DNA from 2 places in the Oerskovia sp. NPDC060287 genome. Region 1 is predicted to be linked to the other one. Evidence: riboswitches for the same ligand, from Rfam matches in the RefSeq annotation. Region 1 holds a riboswitch; the other holds the start of a gene.
What was found. Region 1 has a riboswitch for FMN ahead of ribD (bifunctional diaminohydroxyphosphoribosylaminopyrimidine deaminase/5-amino-6-(5-phosphoribosylamino)uracil reductase RibD). Riboswitches for the same ligand answer to the same signal wherever they lie in the genome.

Region 1 (5,131 bases):
CGACGATCTTCTTCCCGATCGCATGGACACCGGCATCCAGCTCCGCAACCGTGCCGGAACCGGCGGGTCGGGTGGTGGCCTTCTCGGTGAGCTCGGCGAACAGCCCTTCGAACGTCTTCACCCGACCAGGGTAGTCGCCCCGTGACCGGCGGGCCCAACCGTCCCGCCCACCGGTCACCCGTCGTCCCCCACCCTCTCGCCCGCCCTGACGACGAGGGGCGACGTCAGGACGGGCGACAGGCGCAGGAGACGTCAGAGGTCGCGCAGCGCCACGACCGTCGCGATGGCCGCCTCGACGGCCTCGGCCCCCTTGTCCTCGCGCGAGCCCGGCAACCCCGCACGGTCCAGCGCCTGCTGCTCGTCGTCGCACGTGAGGACCCCGAAGCCCACCGGGACCCCCGTGCGCACCGAGACGTCCGTCAGGCCCGTGGTCGCGGCCGAGCACACGTACTCGAAGTGCGGGGTACCCCCACGGATCACGACGCCGAGCGCGATCACCGCGTCCGTGCCGCGCTCGGCCGCCCGCGCCGCGGCCACGGGCAGCTCGAACGAGCCCGGGACGCGGATCTCCTTGACGTGCGTGACGTTCGCGGCCGCGAGCGCCCGGCGGGCCCCCGCGAGGAGGCCGTCCATGACCTCGGTGTGCCAGCTGGCGGCGACCACGGTGATCCGTAGCCCGGTGCCGTCGACGGTGATCTGGGGTGCTCCTGCGCCGCTCATCGGTCGCTCTCCTCGGTGGTGGTGGGTGTGGTGGGGTCGGTCGGGACGGGCCCGGTACCCTGCTCGGGCGTGATCTCCAGGGTGTCCAGGAGGTGGCCCATCGCGACCTTCTTGGTCATGAGGTACCCGTGGTTGTGCTCGCCGTGCCCGACCTCGAGCCGGTGGGCGTCCACGACGTCGATGCCGTGCGCGGCCAGGCCGGTGACCTTGGCCGGGTTGTTCGTCAGCAGCGTGACGCGGTCCAGGCCCAGGTCGGTCAGGATCGCGGCCGCAGCCCCGTACTCGCGCCGGTCCACGGGCCAGCCGAGCTCGAGGTTGGCCTGGACGGTGTCGAAGCCCGCGTCCTGGAGCTCGTAGGCGCCGATCTTGGCGAGCAGGCCGATCCCGCGGCCCTCGTGCCCGCGCAGGTACACCACGGCCCCGCCCTGGGCGGCCACGCGCTCCATGGAGGCCTGCAGCTGGGGGCCGCAGTCGCAGCGCAGCGACCCGAACGCGTCCCCGGTCAGGCACTCGGAGTGCACGCGCACGAGCGGCGCGGCGACCGTCGCGCCCGGAGCCGGGTCGACGGCGCCCCCTCCCCCGGCGGGCACGGCCACCGGCACCAGGGCCACGTGCTCGGCCCCCGTGCGCAGGTCGCGGTAGCCGTGGACGCGGAAGTGCCCGTGCGCGGTGGGCAGGTCCGCGACGCTCGTGGCCTGCACGCGCGGCGCGGACGACGGCCCGGCCTCGTGCTCGGGCACGACGGGGTCGTGCTCGCGGCGCCACGCGATGAGGTCCGCGATGGTGATCAGGACCAGGCCCGCCTCCTGCGCGGCGTGCGCGGCGTCGTCGAGCCGCATCATGGTGCCGTCGTCGTTGACGAGCTCGGCGATGCCCCCGACCTCCCCCGCCCCGGCCAGGCGCACCAGGTCCACCGCGGCCTCGGTGTGCCCGGCACGGTGCAGCACCCCGCCGGGCACGGCGCGCAGGGGCAGGACGTGCCCGGGGCGGATGAGGTCGCCCGAGCCCGAGGCCGGGTCGGCCAGGACGTGCAGGGTCCGGGCACGGTCGGCCGCGGAGATGCCCGTGGTCACTCCCGTGGCGGCGTCGACCGTGACCGTGTACGCCGTGCGCCGCGGGTCCTGGCTGTGCGGGACCATGAGCGGCAGGTCCAGGGCGTCGGCGCGCGCGGCCGGCATGGGCGCGCACAGGTAGCCCGAGGAGTGGCGGATCGTCCACGCGACCCACTCGGGGGTCACGGTGCGGGCCGCGAAGATCACGTCGGCCTCGTTCTCACGGTCCGGGGAGTCCGCGACCAGGACGGGGCGCCCCGCGCGGATCGCGTCCAGGGCCTCCTCGACGGTGCCGGTGCGCACGGGGTCCACGTGCGGTGCGGTGGGGGCGACAGGTTCGTGACTGCCCGGGACGGTGTTCATGGCGGTGCTCATTCCTGTGCTGCGCTCGTACCGAGCAGGTCGGCGGCGGTCGTCGAGCCCGGGGCGCCGGACGCGTGGGTCCCGCGAGCGCCCAGCAGGCGCTCGACGTACTTGGCGATCACGTCGACCTCGAGGTTGACCCGGCCCCCCGGCACGAGCGAGCCGAGGATCGTGGCCTCGAGCGTCGTGGGGATCAAGGAGACGCCGAACGTGGTCTCGTCCACGTGCGTCACGGTCAGGGAGACGCCGCTGACCGTGATCGAGCCCTTCTCCGCGACGTAGCGGGTCAGGCCGGCGGGCGCGGACAGGACCAGGTCGTCCCACCGCCCGCCCGGCGTGCGGCGCACGAGCTCGCCGACGCCGTCGACGTGGCCCTGGACGATGTGCCCGCCCAGGCGCGTGTCGGCGCGCACGGCCCGCTCGAGGTTCACGGGCGAGCCCGCGACCAGGTCACCGAGCGCGGTGCGGCGCAACGACTCGGGCATCACGTCGGCCGTGAACGTGCCGTCCTGTCCCACGCCCGTGACGGTCAGGCACACGCCGTTGACGGCGATCGAGTCGCCCAGGTGCGCGTCCGAGGTGGCGAGGGGGCCGTGCACGGTCAGGACCGCGTCGGACTCCTGGCCGCCCGGGAACGCGATCTCGCGGACCGTACCGATCTCTTCGACGATTCCGGTGAACATCAGCTCTCCTGTTCGGGGGTGGTGCTGGGGACGGTGGTCAGGGGGTGGGCGGAGGGCGAGGCGCGGGCCACGACCAGGACGTCCGCGCCCAGGCGGCGCACGTCGTGCGTGACGAAGCGCGGGGCGCCCGCGAGCGTGGTCACGCCCAGGTCGCCCACCGCGCCCAGGCCCGCGCCCAGCAGGACCGGCGCGAGGTAGGCGTGGATCTCGTCGACGGCCCCGGCCGCGAGGAACGCGGTCGCCAGGCCGGGGCCGCCCTCGACCAGGACGTGGCGGGCCTCGCGCCCGGCCAGCTCGGCCAGGACCGCGCGGACGTCGCGCGTGCGCAGGTGCAGCACGGGGCCGCCGCCGTCGGTGGTCCAGGACCCTCCTGGCGCGAGCCGCACGTGCGGCGGGAGGTCACGGAGCCCGACGACGACCCGCACCGGCTGATGCCCCGCGAGCCCGGGCTCCAGCCCGACCACCCCACCAGCGGCGCGCACCGGCCGGTGCCCCGCGAGCCCCGCCTCGTGCTCGCCCTCGGCGGCCCCACCCGGTGCCGGCACGGGGGTGCGCGCCGTGAGCGACGGGTCGTCGGCCAGGACCGTCCCGGTGCCCACGAGGATCGCGTCGACCTGTGCCCGCACCCGGTGGGCGTGCTCGCGCGCGGCCGGTCCGGTGATCCACTGCGAGGTGCCGTCCGCCGCGGCGACCCGCCCGTCCAGGGTCGTGGCGAGCTTGAGGGTCACGTACGGGCTCCCCCGGCGCACGGCCACCAGCCACGGGCCGAGCAGGCGCTCGCCCTCGGCCTCGCGCAGCCCCGCGGCGACGCGCACCCCGGCCGCGCGCAGGCGCTCGCCGCCGCCGGTCGCGACGGGGTTCGGGTCCCCCACGGCGTACACGACCTCCGCCACGCCCGCGTCCAGCAGCGCCTGCGCGCACGGCCCGGTACGTCCGGTGTGGTTGCAGGGCTCGAGCGTCACCACGGCCGTCGCGCCGCGCACGTCCACGCCGCGCTCGCGGGCGTCGGCCAGGGCCGCGGCCTCGGCGTGCGGGCTGCCCGCGCCCCGGTGGAAGCCCTCGGCGAGCACCGCCCGGGGTGCGTCGTCCACGGGGCCGGGAGCGGCGGCGTCGGGCAGGGAGTCCAGCGGCCGGGGCGCGGGTCCCAGCAGGACGGCGCCCACGCGCGGGTTGGGGCCGTGCGCGGGGCCGCGCGCGGCCAGCTCGAGCGCGCGCACCATCGCGGCGTCGATCGTCAGGGTGGGCCTGGCGCCCATGCGTCCTCCTCCCGGTGAGCACGATGCTCCGGGGTGAGGGGTCGGCGACGCCACGGGGACCCCTGAGGGTCCACGGACGTCACGACACCACGGCACAGGGCTCCGCCCCGCGCCGCCACGTACTTCCTCCCATCCGGACTTTCACCGTCGGTCCTGGAGTTCCACCAGGTCAACCACGCCGAGGCGTGGGTCGCGGACTGTCACCGCCGGCTCGGAATTACACCGACCCCGGAGCACGTGTGTGCGTACTGCTCATGCGCTCGAGCCCGGACCCCGCCCACCGAAGGTGCGCACCGGGCCCGGCTTCTCGTCTCCACCCAGCATGCCACACCGGCGTCGGCCGGCAGGCACGCGGCCCCGCCCGTCCCGCGGGCTGGACCGATGTGAACGGCGTCAGTGCGCGTGGCCCTCCGCGAGCGCCCGCAGGGCCGCGATCTCCTCGGGGATGTTCTCCGCCCCGTAGACCGCGGAGCCCGCGACGAACACGTTGGCGCCGGCCTCGGCCGCGCGCTCGATCGTGGCGCGCGAGACGCCGCCGTCGACCTGGATCCACACGTCGAGCCCGGCCTCGGACACCGCGTCGCGGATGCGGCGGATCTTGGGCAGCGTGCCCTCGATGAAGGACTGGCCGCCGAACCCGGGCTCGACCGTCATGACCAGGAGCATGTCGAACTCGGGCAGCAGGTCCAGGAACGGCTCGACCGACGTCGCGGGACGCAGCGCGAGGCCCGCGCGCGAGCCCAGGCGGCGCAGCTCGCGCGCCAGGCGCACGGGGGCCGTGGCGGCCTCGGCGTGGAACGTGACGGACGCGGCGCCCGCCTCGGCGTAGCCCGGCGCCCAGCGGTCGGGGTCGGCGATCATGAGGTGCGCGTCGATCGGCACCGGGGACACCTGGACCAGGCGCTCGAAGATCGGCAGACCCAGGGTCAGGTTGGGCACGAAGTGGTTGTCCATCACGTCGACGTGCGCGTAGTCGGCGGTCGCGATCGCGCCCAGGTCGCGCTCGAGGTTCGCGAAGTCGGCGGACAGGATGCTGGGGGCGATGAGTGCGGACATG
Region 2 (5,131 bases), on a different contig from region 1:
GCCGGACGGGTTGTCGTCGTCGCCGTCGGTCGGCACGGGGACGGTCATGCGGCCCGCGACGCTCGAACGGTACGCGCTCGACGCCGGGTTCGAGCGTGTCGAGGTCCTGCCGATCGAGGGGTTCAGCCTCTTCCGGTTCTACCGGCTGCACCACTGAGCACCCACCTGGCGCTGCCCCGGAAGCAGCCGCTCCCCTAGGCTGTGCTCCGCGGCGCCGCCCCGGGGCCAGGGGGAGGACGCATGGCCAGGACGCCCCGTCGGGAGCCGACCGAGACGGAGAAGCTGGGATCGGTGTCGTCCTTCGTGGGGATGCTGGTCGGCCTGCCGACCGCGGTGGTGCTCGTCGTGGCCCTCTTCCTCGATCTCCCGGACGCAGTCGTGTGGACGTTCGCCGGCTTGTTCGTCCTGGGACTGCTGGCGTCGCTCGTCCTCGACGTCGTCGAGGCCGTCCGGCACCGTGCGGGGGCGTGGGGAGTGCTGTGGGCCGGAGCGAGCTCGCCGTTCCGGTACGCGTTCGGGTGGTTGAGGGTCTTGCCGACCTTCTAGGCCGGCCGAGCGGTCGGATCGAGGTGCCGGTGCGCTTCCGGGCTGACACGCTGGCCAGATGATCACCGAGCTGCACGTCGTCGACTGGCGCCGTCGCGTCCAGCACCTGTACGCGCGCGTCCGCGACGTGGCTGTCGAGGACCCTGCGGCCGCGCACGAGTACTGGGTCGCGTCGCGCGACGACCTCCTGGCCGAGCACCCGGCCTCGCCGCTCCTGCCCGAGGACCGGGCCGCGTTCACCGGGGTCCCGGTCGGTCCGTACGACGCCGCGATGCGTTTCGAGGTGCCGCTCGTGCCCGACCCGGCGCGCGGCACTCCCGCAGCGGTGCGGCTCGACGTCCCGACGGGCACCGACGGTGTGGTGCCGTTCGAGCGCGTCGGGAGCCTCGACCTGCCCGGGCTGGGGTCGCTGGACGTGTGGGCGCTGCGGTCGTACGGGGGCGGTCTGTTCGTGCCGGTCAAGGACCGGTCGCGAGCGACGTACGGCGGGGGGCGGTACCTCCTGGACACGATCAAGGGCGCGGACCTGGGGTCCGCGTCCTCCCGTCCCGTGCCCGACGGCGACGCGCCCCTGGTCGTCGACCTCAACTTCGCGTACAACCCGTCGTGCGCGTACGACCCGGCGTGGGCGTGCCCGCTCGCCCCGGCGGGGAACACGCTCGCGGTCGAGCTGACGTGCGGGGAGCTGGTGCGGGCCGCGGCGTAGCGTTCGCCGGGCCCTGGTGACGGGCACGCCGGGCAGGTGCGCCGGGCACGTCGGGCGCTACCCCCGGGTGTGTTTTCTCTGCCGCCACAACAATTGTGGTGGCTGTGCGGACGACGACCTCCGGAGGACAGCGGCTCGGTCACCCCTCGGCCCGGCGATGCCGCCACGCGACCGGTCTCAGTGCAGGAGCGACTTCAGCCCGATGATCAGCAGACCGAACGCCCCCGCGATCACGGTCTCGACCGTCAGGGCCCAGCCCCGGACCCCCGCGCGATGCGCTGCCAGGTGCCCGAGGACCGCGAGCATGATCACGGTGAACCACAGCGCGAGCAGCGCAGCCCCCGGCACGTCGAGGCCGAACAACCGGCCCACGAGGTAGACCGCGAGCGCCGGCACCCCGCCGAGGAGGACCCACACCTCCTCGGAGGACGCGAGCCTCAGCCGCTCGGCAACGGAGTGCTCGGTGTCCCGGAAACGCCCTCCGAGCGCCGACACGTACACGTGCGCGGCCCAGTAGACGATCAGCACGCCCGCGACCGCGGCCACGACGAACTCGCTCGACGCGTCGTGCGTGCTCGACACCGCGAGCATGAACCCTGCGACCACGGCGCCGTAGAGGAAGTCGGCAGGGCCGCCCCGCGCGAACCGGTCGCTCAGGCTGTCCCGCTGGGCGTGGTGGTCGACGTTCTTCCACGAGCGCGCGGCCGGCTCGCCCTCGCCCCCGTGCGCGCTGCCCTCAGCGCCCTCTCCGGAGCCTGCCGCCCGCGTCTCGTCGCCGTCCGTCATGCGCGTCGCCTCCGGTCGCGTCAGCCTGTCTCCGCCTCTCTCGTCACTGTAGCGACGCCGTCGGGCACGGCGCGCGGCGACCAGCCGCCGACCCGACGGCACGGCGCGCGGCGACCAGCCGCCGACCCAGTGTCGCCCGATGCGGCGACCACGCACGGACCATCTGCCGAGCAGCCCCCGCCCACGGCCTCCCCGCGGCATGCCCCGCCCGCAGCACGCGGTGTACCGTCCCGTTCATGAGTGCCGCACGAAGCAACACGCACGCGCAGGCGGTCGACGCGGCGATCGAGCTGTTCACCCGGAAGGGCTACGAGCAGACGACCGTCGAGGACATCGCCGACGCCGCGCAGATCAGCCGGGCCACGTTCTTCCGACGGTTCCGCTCCAAGGAGGACGTGGTCTTCGCGGACCACGAGCTGCTCCTGGACGCCGTCGTGGTCCTCCTCGGGGAGACCCGCCCCGCCGCGCGGGGCGTCACCCCCGAGGAGCTCGAGAACGTCGACCCGTACGTCGAGGTGTGCAAGGCGGCCCGGCTCGTGTTCGACCACCACGTGGGCCAGCGCGAGACGTCGGTCGCACGGCACCGTCTCCTGCAGGACGTGCCCGCGCTGCGCGACCGCGAGCTCGTGACCACGCACCGCTACGAGCGGGCGTTCACGTCCTACCTGCGCGACACCCTGCCCGCCGACACCCGGAACTCGACCGCGTCGGTCGCGTTCGCGGCGTCGGTCGTCGCGGTGCACAACGCGATCCTGCGCCGCTGGTTGCGCGACCCCGACCAGGACCTGCGTCCCGAGCTCGAGGAGGCGTTCGCGGACCTGCGCCGCGCGGCCCGCAACCCCGCAGGCCCGACGACGGAGCCACCCCAGTCGTCCACGTCACCCGGGCGCACCGGGGGCGAGGCGGGCGACGGTCCGACGGCGGGCCCCGCTGCCGACACCACCGTCGGTACCGTGCCGACCCGCCGCGTCGTCGTGACCGTGCTCGACGGCGACGTCGACCCCGACGAGGTGGCCCGGGCCGTGCGCGACGCGTTGAGTGCGTGATTCGGCTGCGGCTCGCCGGGCGTGTCGCAGCCGAACCACGCACTCGGCACAGCACCGACGAGCCCCGGGAATGCACCGGTACCATCGGCGGTTGCAGCACTACAGCAAGCAGTACGCACGAACGTGCTCCGGGGTCGGTGCAATTCCGAGCCGGCGGTGACAGTCCGCGACCCGCGCCCACGCGCGGTTGACCTGGTGGAACTCCAGGACCGACGGTGAAAGTCCGGATGGGAGGAAGCACGTGCGGCACGGCCGTCCCCGGCCGGGTCGGGCACGACGATCCGTCGAGCCCGCCCACGACCGTCGGGACCGGTCTCGCCGTGGTGAGCGCCGCCGTCGGGCAGCCCGGACAGGGCATCCCCGACCAGGCGCCCGCCCTCACCCCGGAGCCGCCGTGCCCAGGACGAGGGAACATCGATGGACCTGATCCACGCGCTCTTCGACGCGCAGCTGACGATCGGCGGCCAGCACCTGCTGTGGCGGGAGATCGTCGGCAACGGGTTCGGCCTGGCGTCCGCGCTCGGAGGCATGCGCCGCAAGATCTGGGCGTGGCCCGTGGGGATCGTCGGCAACCTGCTGCTCCTCACGGTGTTCCTGGGCGCGGTGTTCGCGACGCCCAACCCCGTCAACCTGCTCGGCCAGGCCGGACGCCAGGTCATGTTCGTCGTCGTGTCGGTGTACGGCTGGGTCCAGTGGCGGCGCACCCGCGCGCGCCTCGGCCAGGACGCGGCGAACCTCGACGCGGACAGCCACGGGGTGTCGGTCGAACCCCGGTGGGCCACGTGGCGGCAACGCGTCTTCCTCGTCGTGGCGCTCGTGGGCGGGACGCTCGTCCTGACCCCGATCTTCCGGATGCTCGAGTCCTACGAGCCCGTGTGGGCCGACGCCTGGATCTTCATGGGCTCGCTGCTCGCGACGTACGGCATGGCCAAGGGCTGGGTCGAGTTCTGGCTGATCTGGGTCGCGGTCGACATCGTGGGCGTGCCCCTGCTGGTCGACGCCGGCTTCTACGCGTCCGCGTTCATGTACGTGTTCTACGGGGCGTTCACGCTCGTCGGGTTCTTCGTGTGGTGGCGGATCGACCGACGTGCCAAGGCCCTGCGGCTCGCGGGCTCGCACCCCGACGAGAGCGCGGGGGCGGCCGTCGTCGGACGGGACTGACGCTCCCCCCTGCCGTCGGCCCCGCCGCGGGCGGATACTCGGAAAGGGTGCGCCGCTGCGCAGCGCACCCGCATCCGGCTCGACGACGCGACGGGAAAGGCGGCACCACCATGGCCACGCGACTCAACCCCTACCTGAACTTCCGCGACGACGCACGACAAGCGATCGAGTTCTACCGCGACGTGTTCGGGGGCGAGCTGACGATCAGCACGTTCGCCGACTTCCAGGCCTCCGAGGACCCGGCCGACGCCGACAAGGTCATGCACTCCCAGCTCGAGTCCCCCCACGGCCTGGTCCTCATGGCCGCGGACACCCCGAGCTCGATGGAGGTCCCGACCGGCGCGGGATTCTCGATCTCGCTGAGCGGCGAGCAGGCGGACGACGCCGAGCTGCGCGGCTACTGGGACAAGCTGTCGTCGAGCGGGAGCGTGACCGTGCCGCTCGAGGTCGCGCCGTGGGGCGACGCGTTCGGCATGTGCGTCGACGGGTTCGGCGTGAGCTGGCTCGTGAACATCTCGGGTCCAGCCCAGGCCTGACCGGGAGACCCGTCGCCCGGGGTCGTGCGTACCCCGGGCGGGGCTCCGCGATCGCCGCTGATACCGCGTCTCTTGACCTGAGACGCGATATCACGCACCATGGGGTGTATCGCCCGACACCGACGTCCGGCCCGACACCGGGAGCATCCCCCATGACGATCGAGAACCCCGTCCGCCAGAACGTGACCGAGCCGGACTACGACCTCTCGCAGCCGCTCGGCATCGACTACGCCGGCGCGTTCTCGGACGCGACCGACGCCGACCGCGACCTGCAGCAGCGGGTCCGCACGTTCGTCCAGGACGAGGTCCTGCCCGTGATCGACGGGTACTGGGAGCGCGCCGAGGTGCCG

Region 2: another riboswitch for FMN. It lies ahead of pnuC (nicotinamide riboside transporter PnuC); the one in region 1 lies ahead of ribD (bifunctional diaminohydroxyphosphoribosylaminopyrimidine deaminase/5-amino-6-(5-phosphoribosylamino)uracil reductase RibD).

Annotation. Positions count from the first base shown of each region.
Region 1 is NZ_JBHXBO010000230.1:74-5,204, reverse strand. Features, by position in the region: gene ACFWFR_RS16230 (phosphoribosyl-ATP diphosphatase) at 1-121, opposite strand, end outside; gene ribH (6,7-dimethyl-8-ribityllumazine synthase) at 253-720, opposite strand; gene ribB (3,4-dihydroxy-2-butanone-4-phosphate synthase) at 717-2,135, opposite strand; gene ACFWFR_RS16215 (riboflavin synthase) at 2,144-2,818, opposite strand; gene ribD (bifunctional diaminohydroxyphosphoribosylaminopyrimidine deaminase/5-amino-6-(5-phosphoribosylamino)uracil reductase RibD) at 2,818-4,074, opposite strand; FMN riboswitch at 4,190-4,315, opposite strand; gene rpe (ribulose-phosphate 3-epimerase) at 4,468-5,130, opposite strand.
Region 2 is NZ_JBHXBO010000068.1:2,498-7,628, reverse strand. Features, by position in the region: gene ACFWFR_RS08330 (class I SAM-dependent methyltransferase) at 1-157, shown strand, start outside; gene ACFWFR_RS08325 (hypothetical protein) at 241-546, shown strand; gene ACFWFR_RS08320 (DUF1684 domain-containing protein) at 605-1,252, shown strand; gene ACFWFR_RS08315 (hypothetical protein) at 1,430-2,038, opposite strand; gene ACFWFR_RS08310 (helix-turn-helix domain-containing protein) at 2,275-3,084, shown strand; FMN riboswitch at 3,204-3,329, shown strand; gene pnuC (nicotinamide riboside transporter PnuC) at 3,502-4,245, shown strand; gene ACFWFR_RS08300 (VOC family protein) at 4,356-4,781, shown strand; gene ACFWFR_RS08295 (acyl-CoA dehydrogenase family protein) at 4,934-5,131, shown strand, end outside.